Regions from separate parts of the Streptomyces sp. 147326 genome, predicted to be linked through region 2. Evidence: riboswitches for the same ligand, from Rfam matches in the RefSeq annotation. Region 2 holds a riboswitch; the other holds the start of a gene.
The links. Region 2 has a riboswitch for cyclic di-AMP ahead of RIU97_RS06965 (LysM peptidoglycan-binding domain-containing M23 family metallopeptidase). Riboswitches for the same ligand answer to the same signal wherever they lie in the genome.

Region 1: another riboswitch for cyclic di-AMP. It lies ahead of RIU97_RS24655 (transglycosylase family protein); the one in region 2 lies ahead of RIU97_RS06965 (LysM peptidoglycan-binding domain-containing M23 family metallopeptidase).

The regions. Positions count from the first base shown of each region.
Region 1 covers NZ_CP134201.1:5,371,830-5,378,776, reverse strand. The annotation lists gene RIU97_RS24675 (exopolyphosphatase) at 1-623, opposite strand, end outside; gene RIU97_RS24670 (DUF501 domain-containing protein) at 620-1,159, opposite strand; gene RIU97_RS24665 (septum formation initiator family protein) at 1,207-1,695, opposite strand; gene eno (phosphopyruvate hydratase) at 1,796-3,082, opposite strand; gene RIU97_RS24655 (transglycosylase family protein) at 3,356-4,048, opposite strand; cyclic di-AMP (ydaO/yuaA leader) riboswitch at 4,052-4,224, opposite strand; gene RIU97_RS24650 (transglycosylase family protein) at 4,504-5,559, opposite strand; gene RIU97_RS24645 (cytochrome P450) at 5,630-6,937, opposite strand.
Region 2 covers NZ_CP134201.1:1,518,990-1,525,936, reverse strand. The annotation lists gene RIU97_RS06970 (tyrosine-protein phosphatase) at 16-807, opposite strand; cyclic di-AMP (ydaO/yuaA leader) riboswitch at 1,090-1,295, shown strand; gene RIU97_RS06965 (LysM peptidoglycan-binding domain-containing M23 family metallopeptidase) at 1,300-2,277, shown strand; gene RIU97_RS06960 (SGNH/GDSL hydrolase family protein) at 2,441-3,226, shown strand; gene RIU97_RS06955 (MBL fold metallo-hydrolase) at 3,330-4,532, shown strand; gene RIU97_RS06950 (ATP-binding protein) at 4,797-6,947, shown strand, end outside.

The sequences.
Region 1 (6,947 bases), 3.9 Mb from region 2:
AGCGGGACCGTCTCGGCCGCCAGGTCGAGGGCTGCCTCGATGTCGGCCCGTATGGCGGCGATCTGTTCCGGGGTGGGCGGGTCGGTCACGACCCCGTCGACCACCAGGTGACGCTCCGTCATCCGCACGCAGCCCACGTCCACCGAGCGGGCGGCGCGCACGTGGTCCTCGCCGACCACGAACTCGGTCGAGCCGCCGCCGATGTCCACCACCAGGAACGGCCGCTCCAGGTGATCGTGCGCCACGAGCTCCCTGGTGGCGCCGGTGAAGGAGAACTCGGCCTCCTGGTCGCCGGAGATCACCTCGGGCTCGACGCCCAGGATGTCCAGGACGCCCTGGACGAACTCGTCGCGGTTCTCGGCGTCCCGGGAGGCGGAGGTGGCCACGAAGCGCACCCGCTCCGCGCCGAGTTCCTTGATGACCGCCGCGTACTCGCGGCAGGCCGCGAAGGTCCGCTCCAGCGCCTCCGGGGCGAGGCGCCCGGTCCGGTCCACGCCCTGGCCGAGGCGGACGATGGTCATCCGCCGGTCCAGCTCGGCCAGCTCACCGGTGGCCGGGTCGCAGTCCGCGACGAGCAGCCGGATGGAATTCGTACCGCAGTCGACGGCCGCGACCCGCGTCACGCGTCCGTCTCCTTCTTGTCCCCGCACGGCGTGACGCACGCGCCCTTGGCCCACCACTCCGGCAGCATCGCCAGGGCCTCGTCGCCGAACGGGTTCACGCCCGGGCCGGCGGCCAGGGAGTGGCCGACCAGTACGTGCAGGCACTTCACCCGGTCCGGCATCCCGCCGGCGCTCGGGAAGCCCTGGAGCACCTCGATGGCGTCGCGGCGCCGGATGTAGTCCTCGTGCGCGGCCTGGTAGGCGGCGGCGAGTTCCGGGTCCTCGGCGAGCCGGGCCTGCATCTCCTTCATCACGCCGTTGGCCTCCAGCGTGCCGATCGCGGAGGCCGCGCGCGGGCACGTCAGGTAGTACAGCGTCGGGAAGGGGGTGCCGTCGGGGAGCCGCGGGGCGGTCTCCACCACGTCCGGCTGCCCGCAGGGGCAGCGGTGGGCGATGGCGCGCAGCCCGCGCGGCGGGCGGCCGAGCTGCTGCTCGAACGCCTCGATGTCCGCGTCGGTCGGCTCGGTCCGGTCGGTCTGGGGCGGGGGCGTCTGCATGCCTGGAGGAAGTCTCTTCGTTCGGTTCTATGACGGATGGAACTGGTTCAGTCGCCGGGGCGGTCGGCCTTGTCGACGCCGTCCCAGACGTTCGAGTACCAGGGCCGGTCGGAGCCGGCCTGGCCGGTCCGGTGCGGTTCCGCGGGCTGGGCCCCGGGGTCGCTCATGATGTAGCCGATCTCCCCCGGGCGCAGGAAGTGCAGGTGCCTGCGCGCCTGCTGCTCCGCGTAGGCGTCGTCCTGCCAACGGGCCTTCTCGTCGCGCAACCGCTCCAGGCGGTCCCGCGCGGTGGCGGCCGCCCGCTGCTGCTCCGCGATCTCCGTGCGCTGGGACACGTACTGGCGCATCGGATACGCGAGGGCGACGACCAGGGTACAGAGGACGAGCACCAGGAGCGCGGCCCGGCCGGTGAGCCGGCTGCGGCGGACCTGCCGGCGCGACTGCGAGCGGTACACGTGGGCGGCGGTCCGCTCGCCGAGCTGCTTGAGCCTGGTCGCGGTGGAGAAGGTGGAGAACCGATCCCGGTTCCCGGCCATTGGTCCGCCTCCCCTGTGTACGCACTACGCAAATACGTCCCCGCACACGGTACGGGACCGAGTGCGGGGACGTACGGAGGCCAGCCCCTCAGGGGGGTGATTAGCCCTTGAAGCGCGGGAAGGCGCTGCGGCCCGCGTACACCGCGGCGTCGTCGAGGATCTCCTCGATGCGCAGCAGCTGGTTGTACTTGGCGACGCGGTCCGAGCGGGCCGGGGCGCCGGTCTTGATCTGACCGCAGTTCACGGCGACGGCGAGGTCGGCGATGGTGACGTCCTCGGTCTCACCGGAGCGGTGGGACATCATGCACTTGAAGCCGTTGCGCTGGGCCATCTCGACGGCGTCCAGGGTCTCGGTCAGCGAACCGATCTGGTTCACCTTGACGAGCAGGGCGTTCGCGGAGCCCTCCTCGATACCGCGGGCCAGACGCTCGGGGTTGGTGACGAAGAGGTCGTCGCCGACGATCTGGACCTTGGCGCCGAGGCGGTCGGTGATGGTCTTCCAGCCGGCCCAGTCGTCCTCGAACAGCGGGTCCTCGATGGAGACGAGCGGGTACGCCTCGACGAGCTCGGCGTAGTAGTCGGTCATCTCGGAGGCCGAGCGGGACTGGCCCTCGAACTCGTACTTGCCGTCCTTGTAGAACTCGGACGCGGCGACGTCGAGCGCGAGCGCGATGTCCTTGCCCGGGGTGTAGCCGGCCTGCTTGATGGCCTCGACGATGAGGTCGAGCGCGGCGCGGTTGGACTCCAGGTTCGGCGCGAAGCCGCCCTCGTCGCCCAGGCCGGTGGAGAGGCCCTTGGTGTGCAGGACCTTCTTGAGGGTGTGGTAGACCTCGGCACCCCAGCGCAGCGCCTCGGAGAAGGACTCCGCGCCGATGGGGGCGATCATGAACTCCTGGATGTCCACGTTGGAGTCGGCGTGCGACCCACCGTTGAGGATGTTCATCATCGGAACGGGCAGCAGGTGCGCGTTCGGACCGCCGAGGTAACGGAAGAGCGGAAGGTCCGAGGCCTCGGACGCGGCGTGCGCGACGGCGAGGGAGACGCCGAGGATGGCGTTGGCGCCGAGCGAGCCCTTGTTGTCGGTGGCATCCAGGTCGAACATGGCCTGGTCGATCAGGCGCTGCTCGGTGGCGTCGTAGCCGACGAGCTCCGGGCCGATCTGCTCGATGACGGCGAGGACGGCCTTCTCGACACCCTTGCCGAAGTAACGGTTGGGGTCACCGTCACGGAGCTCGATGGCCTCGAATGCACCGGTGGAGGCGCCGGACGGAACTGCAGCACGGCCGGTGCTGCCATCGTCGAGGCCCACCTCGACCTCGACCGTGGGGTTGCCTCGGGAGTCCAGGATTTCCCGGGCTACGACGACGTCGATGGACGGCACGAGCATCTCCTTCTGGGATGTGACGCTGGGTGTGCGGTGGCGTGTCAGGCCGTGGGACGGCCCTGCCGCTTAGAGCCTAACCGGCCCGGAGCACTCGACCGCCCGACCGCCCGACCCCTGGGACGAAAAAGGGACCGAATACCCCTCTTCCGGGACATAGGTCTCTGGATATCGCCCGTCACCCGGTACGCACGCCGCCGCCCGGCGCGTGGGGGGAGACGCGCCGGGCGGGGGGAATGCTGTGCGTTGCGCACGCTCCTGCGGCTATTGCCGCAGTGTTCAGCTGAGCTTCAGCTTCTGACCCGGGAAGATCAGGTCGGCGTCCGAGACGATGTCCTTGTTCAGCTCGAAGAGCTTCTCCCAGCCGCCCTTGACGCCGTTGGCCTCGGCGATGGTGCCCAGGGTGTCGCCCGCCTTGACCTCGTACGAGCCGTTGCCGGTCTTCGGGGCGGCGGGGCGCTCGGAGCGGGTGGTCGGGGCCTCGGAGCGCTTGGTCTCCTTCTTCGGCGCGACCTTCGGGGCGACCTTCTGCTCGGTCTTCTTCGAGTCGGCCTTCGGCTTGTTCTGCGTCGAGGTCTCCGTGCCGCCACCGGTGTAGGAGGAGTTCGACAGGCCCTTGCCGCAGCTCGGCCAGGCGCCCTTGCCCTGACCCTTGAGGACCTTCTCGGCGACGGCTATCTGCTGGGACTTCGAGGCCTGGTTGGCCTGCGCGGCGTACGACTTGCCGCCGTACGCGGCCCACGTGGAGGACGAGAACTGCAGTCCGCCGTAGTAGCCGTTGCCCGTGTTGATGGACCAGTTGCCGCCGGACTCGCACTGGGCGACCTTGTCCCACTCGGACGCGGTGGCGGCGCTGGCGGTGCCCGCGGCCATCAGGGGGGCGGCGACGGCCACACCGGCGACACCGGCGAGCGTGACGATGCGGACGGCCTTGGAGCCGCGACGGTGCTTGCCCTTGCCGGAAAGCAGCATGGAGTTTCTCCTCACCGACGCCTGCGAGGTGAGCTGTCGGGTTCGGGCGAGTGAGTTGCCCGGCCGTGCGACCTAGCGCACGTCTTAACCCCTAGCCGGTGGCGTGACCGTCTCTCAACGGCCGCTCCCGGCACCTACCTTGGTTCCCCCGCTCCTGCCTTCGGCGCTTGACGCGACGACTGTTCCCCCCGTCCGCCGGCAGGATTCGGCGATGCGGTCGAAGGAGCCCGCGGTGGCGGGCGATTCAGAAGGTAGACAGGTCTCTCCCCGATGTTCAACGAGGAACATCGGGGAGAGGGGGCCCCTACTTGCGCTCCCCGCAGGGGCGTTTGCGCAGGTGAGGGCGGGGTTTGCGGAAGCCCCGAGGCGGGACACGCCAGTTGACCGGAAGAGACGCATGTCTCACTTACAGATAACCGACAATCAGGTCTTTCCGGGTGGTTGAAGTGTCCCTATTACGTGCTTAGATCCAGGTTCTGGCCGGGCTTGATCAGGTTGGCGTCCTCGCCGATGACCTGCTCGTTGGCCTCGTAGAGCCCGTTCCAGCCGCCCTTGACTCCCTTGGCAACCGCGATGGTCGCCAGGCTGTCGCCCTCCCGGACCGTGTACGTGGGCTTCGACGCGGCGTCAGACGGGACCGGGGCCTCGGCCGCGGGCGCGCCGCGGTGCTTGCCGCTGCCTTCGCCCGGAGTGGCTTCCGGAGCGGCTTCCGGAGCGGCGCCCGGCGTCGCCGGAGCGGTCGGGGCGGCGGGGTCCACCGGGGTCGCACCGGGGGTGGCGGGCGGGGTCGTGGGCGCCGAGGGGTCGACCGGGAGGGTCGGAGCCGTCGGGTCGGCGGGCGGCAGCGGCGTGGTGCCCGGGGTGCCCGGGGTGCCCGGGAGCACCGGCTGGGACGGGTCGGCGGGAGGCGTCGTCGGAACGTCCGGCGCCGGCATGACGGGCAGTCCGACGGACGGCGCGTCGGGGATGAGGAAGGGGCTGCCGGTCGGGCTGGGCGCCGCGTGGGTCGGGGCGCCGAAGTCCTTGGCCGGCTCGCCGCCGGTGGTGGACGGCACCGCGTCGTCCGGGCGGGAGGGGGAGGGGGCGATCGGGCCGGAGGTGCCGGGCAGGCCCGGGTCCACCTTGGCGGCGGGGCCCTGCTGCTCCAGGCCGGCCGAGGTGGCGCACAGCGGCCACGCCTGCGGTCCCTGCGAGGCCAGTACCCGCTCGGCCACGGCTATCTGCTGGGACCGGCTCGCGAGGTCGGCCCGCTCGGCGAAGTCGAGTCCGCCGGCGCTCTGCCACTCCTCCTGGGTGAACTGCAGCCCGCCGTACGCGCCGCTGCCGGAGTTGGCACTCCAGGAGCCGCCGCTCTCGCACTCGGCGACCTTGTCCCAGGTCGCGGTGTCGGCAGCGGTGGCATTGGTGGCGGCTAGCAGCGGCAGAGCCAGCGCGGAGCCAGTGACTCCGGCTGTGACTACCAGCGCGGGGACCTGGCGGGGGCGTCTGTGGCGGCCGTTCCCGGAACGCATGAGGGTGCACCTTTCGCATAACAGCGGGGTAACGGCAGAACCTAGCGGGCCTCGAACGATTGTCACAAGTTCAAGCGGGATCTGACTTTTCATCAGAAGCCGCGCAAGTGTTTTGAGCCGTGAACCGGACGGGAAGAGTACGTAGCCCTCGCATGATCAACCCCCCGCGCCAGCGCAGGTCTTGGGGTGGAACGGCTAGTTCCAGATCGGGCAGCCGCGTCAGCAGGGTCGCGAGCGCCGTCTGCCCTTCGAGCCGGGCGAGCGGAGCGCCCAGGCAGTAGTGGATGCCGTGCCCGTACCCGAGGTGCTGGTTGTCGGTCCGGGAGAGGTCGAGGGTATCCGGTTCCGCGAACCGTTCGGGATCGCGGTCGGCGGCCGCGAGGACGACCAGGACCGGGTCCCCGGCCTCGATCCGCTGCCCGCCGAGGGTCAGCGGCCCGGTGGCGAACCGCCACGTCGCCAGCTCCACGGGGCCGTCGTAGCGCAGGAGTTCCTCGACGCCGGTGGCCAGCAGTCCGGTCTCGCCGGCGGCGAGGGAGCGCTGGAGGCGGTCGCGCTGGCCGGGGTTCATGAAGAGTGAGTGGACCCCGTTGCCGATGAGGTTCACGGTCGTCTCGAAGCCGGCGAAGAGCAGGATGAAGGCCATGGCGGTGGCCTCGGCCTCCGTGAGGTGGTCGCCGTGGTCGCTCGCCCGGATCAGGTCGGAGATGAGGTCATTGCCCAGGTCGTCCCTTTTGCGGTGGATGAGTTCGCCCAGATAAGTCCGCATCTGCTTCACCGACCGGGCGACCCCGCCACGCGGACCGCCGCCGTGGCGGATCATCATCCCGGCCCAGTCGCGGAAGTCGTCCTGGTCCTCGCGCGGTACGCCGAGCATCTCGCAGATGGTGTAGATGGGGAGCGGGAAGGCGAACTCGTGGATGAGGTCCGCCTCCCCTTTCGCGGCGAAGGCGTCGATCAGGTGGTCGGTGAGCGCCTGCACCCGCGGGGTGAATTCGGCGACGCGGCGCGGGGTGAACGCCTTCGAGACCAGCCGCCGCAGCCGCGTGTGGTCCGGCGGGTCGATGTTGAGCAGGTGCGTCATCAGCTCCGCCTTGCGCTCCCCCGGGATCCCGGTCTTGCCCTTGGCGTGCGCGGGCTCCGCGTGGTGCGCCGGATTCTTGCTCAGCCGCTGGTCGGCGAGGGCCTGGCGGGCGTCGGCGTACCGGGTGACCAGCCAGGCGTCGACCCCGCTGGGGAGCTTGGTGCGGTGCACCGGGGAGTGATCGCGCAGCCAGGCGTAGGCCGGGTAGGGGTCGGTCGCGAACTCCCAGTCGAAGAGGGTCGGGCCCTCGGCGGTAGGGGTGTCGGCGGGATCTGCGGGGGTCTGCTCATGCACGGCACGACCG
Region 2 (6,947 bases):
CCCGCTCCGGGCGGTCTACTCCAGCAGTTGGTCGCGCAGCCGGCCGAGGGTCTCGGGCTTCAGCCCGAGGCCCTCCGCCAGGTAGGGGTCCACCCCGCCCCAGGTCTCGTCGATGGTCTCGAACGCGGCGACCAGGTACTCGGCACGGGCGTCGAAGAGCGGCGCGAGGAGCTCCATCACCTCGGGGGAGCGGGCCTCGTCGGACGCGCCGCTGCGGCGCACCCGGTAGCGGCGGTGCGGGGCGTTTGACTCCAGGTAGTCCGCCACGATCGCCTCGCGCCCGACGCCCAGCGCGAGCAGGGTCACGGCGATCGACAGGCCGGCCCGGTCCTTGCCGGCCGCGCAGTGCAGGAGGGCGGGGACGCTGTCCTCGGCGAGCGCGTGCACGACCCGGCTGTGCTCGGCGGTGCGCTGCTCGATGATCCTGCGGTACGAGTTCGTCATCCGGGCCGCGGCCTTGCCGTCGCCCAGGATCGCGCGCAGCTGCCCGAGGTCGCCGTCGCGCACCAGCCGCCAGAACTCCCGGCCGTCGGCCGGATCCGAGAGCGGGATGTTCACGTTCCGTACGCCGGGCAGTTCCACGTCCGGCCCCTCCAGCGCGTGGTCGGCGCCGTTGCGGAAGTCGAAGACGGTGTGGAGGCCGAGCGAGGCGAGGAACTCTGCATCGGTTTCGGTGGCATGTGCGAGATGTCCGCTTCGGAAGAGTCGTCCCGTCCTGACCCTTCGTCCATCAGAAGTCGGCAATCCGCCCACATCACGGAAATTGCGCACTCCGGTCAGCTCCGGCTCCTGTATCTGCTGGGTCACGTGAGCTCCTCCGCTTTCTGGTGAGACATCTGTCCGAATTGAGCTGGTTGGCGCCAACTTGCCATATCCGGAGGCGAGATCGGGCACGTCCCCGTGAGCCAGATCATACGGTGACCGTGAGTGCCTGATCGCGAATGCCGAATGGCCCCGTCAGGGGGGTTGTTGACGGCGGGTAATGGACGGAGGGTGACCGGAATTTCGCCGATTCCCCATCCCTGTGATTCCGTCAGGAAATTCGTGGCTTGTTCCCTGCTGGCGCAAGGGATTACCTTCGCGATCGATCCGGGTGGATCGCCGAATCCTGCCGCCGCCCGGAAACCGCACCCGACCATTCGTGCGGCAGGAGCGGGGGAACCAGGTAAGCCGCTGTTCCGGAGATCTTTTCGCCGGGACGGCTCGGGGTGAAGACGTACATGTGCCGTTCATGTACGTCCGGACATCTCCAGTCCGAACCCGACAGCTCACCTCGCAGGCGCCGGAGAGGAATTCGCCATGCCTGCAAAGGGTAAGCACCGCCGACCCAAGTCCCTTTCGATATCGCGCGGTTTCGCCGTCGCAGGCACCGGCGGCGCGGCCCTCGCGCTGCCGCTGATCGGCGCGGCCGGCGCCCACGCGGGCGGCTCGCCGGCCGCCGCGACCGCGGTGGCCCCCGCGGTGGCCCCGCAGCTCCCCGTAGCACTGCAGGCCGCGCCCGCCGCCGCCGTGCAGAGCGCGCCGAGCGTCTACACGGTCGTGCCGGGCGACTACCTCTCCAAGATCGCCGCCGAGCGGCACCTGTCCGGCGGCTGGGAACAGCTGTACGCCGACAACCGCGAGGCGGTCGGCGCCAACCCGTCGCTGATCCACCCCGGCCTGAAGCTGAACCTCGGCGGTGCGGCCGAGGCGGCTCCGGTGGAATCCGCTCCCGAGGCCGCTCCCGAGGCCGAGGCCGCTCCGCAGTCCGCCCCCGAGGCGGCGCCGAAGGCGGCTCCCAAGGCGGCTCCCAAGGCGGCCCCGAAGCCGGCCGCGAAGGCCCCCGCGCGGCCGGACCCCGCCGCCGAGGCTCCCGCCGGGCAGCAGTCGGCCTCCGGCTTCGTCGCCCCGCTCGGCGGCGGCATCTCCACCCAGTACAAGGTCGCGGGCAGCATGTGGTCCTCCGGTTACCACACCGGCGTCGACTTCATCGCGAGCTCCGGTACCACCGTCAAGGCCGTCGGCGCGGGCACCGTGGTCTCCGCCGGCTGGAGCGGTGCGTACGGCAACGAGGTCGTCATCCGGCACGCGGACGGCAAGTACTCCCAGTACGCCCACCTGTCCCAGTTGTCCGTCTCCTCCGGCCAGAGCGTCACCGCCGGCCAGACCCTCGGCCTCTCCGGCTCCACGGGCAACTCCACCGGCCCGCACCTCCACTTCGAGATCCGCACGGGCCCCTCGTACGGCTCCGACATCGACCCGCTGGCCTACCTCCGCTCCAAGGGCGTGAGCATCTGACGGCACCCGCCGTCGGAGCACGGACACGCGTGAGGCCGGGACCCGAGGGGGGTCCCGGCCTCATGTGTACTTATTCCTTATCCCCCACGTGGTAGAGATCACGGTCCGTCAACCCCTCATTACGTTGGCGTAGGTTGGTTACGGGAGTGAAGGATGGTGTCCCGTGGCAGCGACGACGACCAAACTCAAGACCATCGGCTCGTACGCGGCGATCGGGGACAGCTTCACCGAAGGCGTGGGGGACCCGGGACCCGGGGATTCGCATCTCGGCTGGGCGGACCGGCTCGCCGTACTCCTGGCCGATCAGCGCGACGAGCACGACTTCCGTTATGCGAATCTGGCGGTGCGCGGGAAGCTCCTCGACCAGATCGTGGCCGACCAGCTTCCGAGAGCCAAGGCCCTCGCACCGGACCTGGTCAGCTTCTGCGCGGGCGGCAACGACATCATCCGGCCCGGCAGCGACCCGGACCACGTGGCGGAACGGTTCGAGGCGGCCGTGGCCGACCTCGCCGGCGCGGTCGGCCAGGTCATGATCACGACCGGCTTCGACACCCGGGGCGTGCCGGTCCTCAAGCACCTCCGGGGCAAGGTGGCGACGTACAGCGCGCACGTGCGCGCCATCGCCGACCGCTACGACTGCCCGGTGCTCGACCTCTGGTCGCTGAAATCCGTACAGGACCGGCGGGCGTGGGACATGGACCGGCTGCACCTCTCGCCCGAGGGGCACACGCGGGTCGCGCTGCGGGCGGCGCAGGTGCTCGGGCTGGACGTGCCGACCGATCCCGACCAGCCGTGGCCGCCGCAGCGGCCGCGCGGCTCGGTGGACGTGACCCGCGACAACATCCAGTGGGCCCGCGACCACCTCGTGCCGTGGATCGGCCGGCGGCTGCGCGGGGAGTCCTCCGGGGACCACGTCGAGGCGAAGCGGCCCGACCTGCTGCCGCTGTAGACGGAAGGGGACGGGGCGGTAAGCGGAATCCTTCGGGGCCGGTGTGCGTTGGGATGGTCGTAGAGAGACGACCACCCCTTATTCCATCCTCCCTGGAGGCGCTTTGACCGGCTCCCGTCCCCTGCGTCCCCGGCTGCGCGCCCTGCGGCCCGAAGCCTTCGGCGCGGACCCGTCCGGTGCCCGGCTGGACCGCATCCGCCGCTCGCCGAACTTCGCCGACGGCGTCTTCCAGAACCCGGTCGGGGCCCGGAACAGGCCCTCGGGGTCGATGGCGGAGTTCGCCAAGATCTACTTCCACCGGGAGCAGCGGGTACGGCGCAGTCCGGCCGCGCCCATTCCCGTGTACCCGACGACCCTCGCGGAGCTGGCGAAGCCGCCCGTGAGCGGTCTGCGGCTGACCTGGATGGGCCACTCCAGCGTGCTCGCGGAGATCGACGGCCGCCGCGTGCTGTTCGACCCGGTGTGGGGCGATCGCTGCTCCCCCTTTCCCTTCGCCGGCCCCAAGCGGCTGCACCCGGTGCCGGTCCCGCTGGCCTCGCTGGGCGAGGTCGACGTCGTGGTGATCTCGCACGACCACTACGACCACCTCGACCTGCCCACCATCAAGGCCCTGGCCGGTACGGACACGGTCTTCGCCGTCCCGCTGGGCGTGGGCGCGCACCTGGAGCGCTGGGGCGTGTCCGCCGACCGGCTGCGCGAGCTGGACTGGAACGAGAGCACCAAGATCGCCGGGCTCTCGCTGACGGCCACCCCCGCCCGGCACTTCTGCGGACGCGGCCTGCGCAATCAGCAGCACACCCTGTGGGCCTCCTGGGTCGTCGCGGGCGACGAGCACCGGATCTACCACAGCGGGGACACCGGGTACTTCCCCGGCTTCCACGAGATCGGCGCCGAGCACGGGCCCTTCGACGCCACGATGATCCAGATCGGGGCGTACTCGGAATACTGGCCCGACATCCACATGACCCCCGAGGAAGGCATGCGCGCCCACCTCGACCTGCAGGGCGGCACCGCGCACGGCACGATGCTGCCGATCCACTGGGGCACCTTCAACCTGGCCCTGCACCCGTGGGACGAGCCGGGCGAGGGCACGCTGTCCGCCGCCGAGGGCGCCGGCGCGGCCATCGCGCTGCCGATCCCGGGCCAGCCGTTCGAGCCGGGGTCCAGCGAGGCTCCGGCCAAACCCTGGTGGCGGCCGTTCGTCGCGGGCGGCGCGGCCATCGCCCCGGCCGTGACCCCGGGCCCCGTCACCGCGGAGCGGCCGGAGGCCGTGATCCGCGAGGAACCCGAGGCCGTCGGGTCCTGACGTACCGCCGCCCGCCGCGGGCCCGGGGCGGACGGCGGCGCCACCCCGGGGGGCGAGGGCGCGAGGCGGGCGGCTGTCCCCGCCCGGGAGCGCCCGGCGCATTCGGGCTGCTGTGCGAGCGCTCCACCGGGAGCGGGAAGCACCCCCTCGAAGTTCCCCAACTGGCGTTCCGGGGTGGGACGACGGGGTCTAGCGTGGGTATCCGGTGATCAACACCGGGCCCCGGGAACGCTGGGGGCCGGGCCCCACGTACCGAGGACGCCGATGTCCGGACCCCGCGCCGCCCGCCACGCCCCGTCGAGACACGCCGTCACCGGTCCCGGCCGGCAGATGCGCCCCCAGCTGGTGCGCGCGGCCGTCCTGCCCACGCTCGCCGCCGCGCTCAGCGGCGCCGCCGCGGTGATCTTCACCCTCCAGCTCGGAGGGGGCGCGGGCGACCGCGACGCCCGGCTGTGGCCGGTGCTCGCCGGCTGCGCCCTGCTCGTGGTCGGCGCCCTCGCCGCGGCCCTGCTCGGGGCCCAGCGCGCCGCCAAGGCCGTACGGGACCGGTGCGAGGCGCTGCGCCGCTCCAGCGTGCGCGGCCGCCAGGAGCTGCGCACCGCCGCCGACCGGCTGGAGAGGGGCGAGACCCCGCCCCGCCCGGTGCGGGGCGGTCCGGCGCCCGGCGGCGACCCGGCCGGGGTGGACGAGTTCTGGCTGCTCTCCCAGGAGCTGCGCGGCGCCCGCGAACAGGCGCACGCCACCCTCGTACGGCTGGCCGGCCCGGTCACCCCGTCCGACAGCGAGCGCAAGGTCGAGGTCTTCGTCAACCTCGCGCGTCGCCTGCAGTCCCTGGTGCACCGGGAGATCTCGCTCCTCGACGACCTCGAGGACACGGTCGAGGACCCGGACCTGCTCAAGGAGCTCTTCCACGTCGACCACCTCGCCACCCGGATCCGCCGGCACGCCGAGAACCTCGCCGTGCTGGGCGGGGCGGCCTCCCGCCGCCAGTGGACCCGGCCGATCGAGCTGAGCGAGGTCCTGCGCTCCTCGGTCGCGGAGGTCGAGCAGTACACCCGGGTCAAGGTCGTGCCCCCGGCCGGCGGCAGCGTCCGCGGGCACGCCGTCGCCGACGTGGTGCACCTGCTGGCCGAACTGGTCGAGAACGCCACGGTGTTCTCCGCCCCCGACACCGATGTGGTGCTGCGCGCCGAGCGGGTCACCGCGGGGATCGCGGTCGAGGTGGAGGACCGGGGGCTGGGCATGCCGGTGGAGGAACAGCACCGGATGAACGCCCTGCTCGGCGACCCCGACCAGATCAGCGTCCGGCACCTGCTGGCGGACGGGCGGATCGGGCTGTTCGTCGTCTCGGCGCTGGCCCGCCGGCACGGGATCGCCGTCGAGCTCAAGTCCAACATCTACGGTGGCGTGCTCGCCGTGCTCGTCCTGCCGCAGGAGCTGCTGGGCGCCGAGGGGCCGAGCGCCGCCGACGCGGCGGGTGGCTCCCGGTCCACCTCGTGGGGCACGGGCGAGGCCCCGTCGATCCCCCACCTGGAACCGGTCCCCGTGCCGGTGCCCTGGCAGCCGGCCCCGCAGCGCGGCCCCACCCCGCCGGGCCCGGCCCCGCGCCCTTACGCCGGCTCCGGCTCCGCAGCCTCCCCCCTGCCCGCGCCCCGGACCGGCTCCGAGACCCCGCCCGCTCCCGCGCCGCGATGCGTTCCGCCGTCTCCCGCCGCCCCCACGACCGCTCCGGTTCCCGCCCCCTGGGCCGACGCCCCGGCCACGACCGGCCCCGCTCCGCGAGCCGGGGTTCCGGCCGGACCCGTGCCCGGTACGGCGCCGGACCCTTGGGCCGGGGCCCCGGCGGGGCCCCCGCCGGGGCCGGAGGCCGGGTCCTGGCCCGGGCCTGCGCCCGGGGTCGGGCCGTTGATGTGGCTGGAGGGCGCTCCACGGCCCGGGGTTCCGGCCGAGCCCTGGGCCGGCGCCCCGGCCGGGCCCCTGCCGGGGCCGGGGGCCGGGTTCTGGTCCGCGCCCGAGCCCGGGGACGAAGCAGCCGCGCGCGTCGGGTTCCCCACATCTGCCGAGCCCGCGACCGCGCCCGCGACCGAGCCCGCGACCGAGCCCGAGCCCAAGCCCGAGCCCGCGACCGGGGCCGCAGCCCCCTTGGCACCTGCGCCGACCCCTCCTGCCCGGGCGGGGGACACGGATTCCGCCGCGCCCGTGACCGGGACGGTGGCCGAGTCCTGGGCCGGAGTCCCGGTCCTGCCGGGGCGAGGGGGGCCGTCGGCCTCCGGCGCGGCCGGGGGCGCGGCGCTGCCCGCTCAGCGGGTCGGCGAGATGGGTGAGGGGGAGCCGTGGGCCGACGGCCCGGGCCTGCCCGGCGAGCCCGGGGACGAGGAGGAGCGGCCCGCGCTGCCCCGGCGGCGGGCGCAGCAG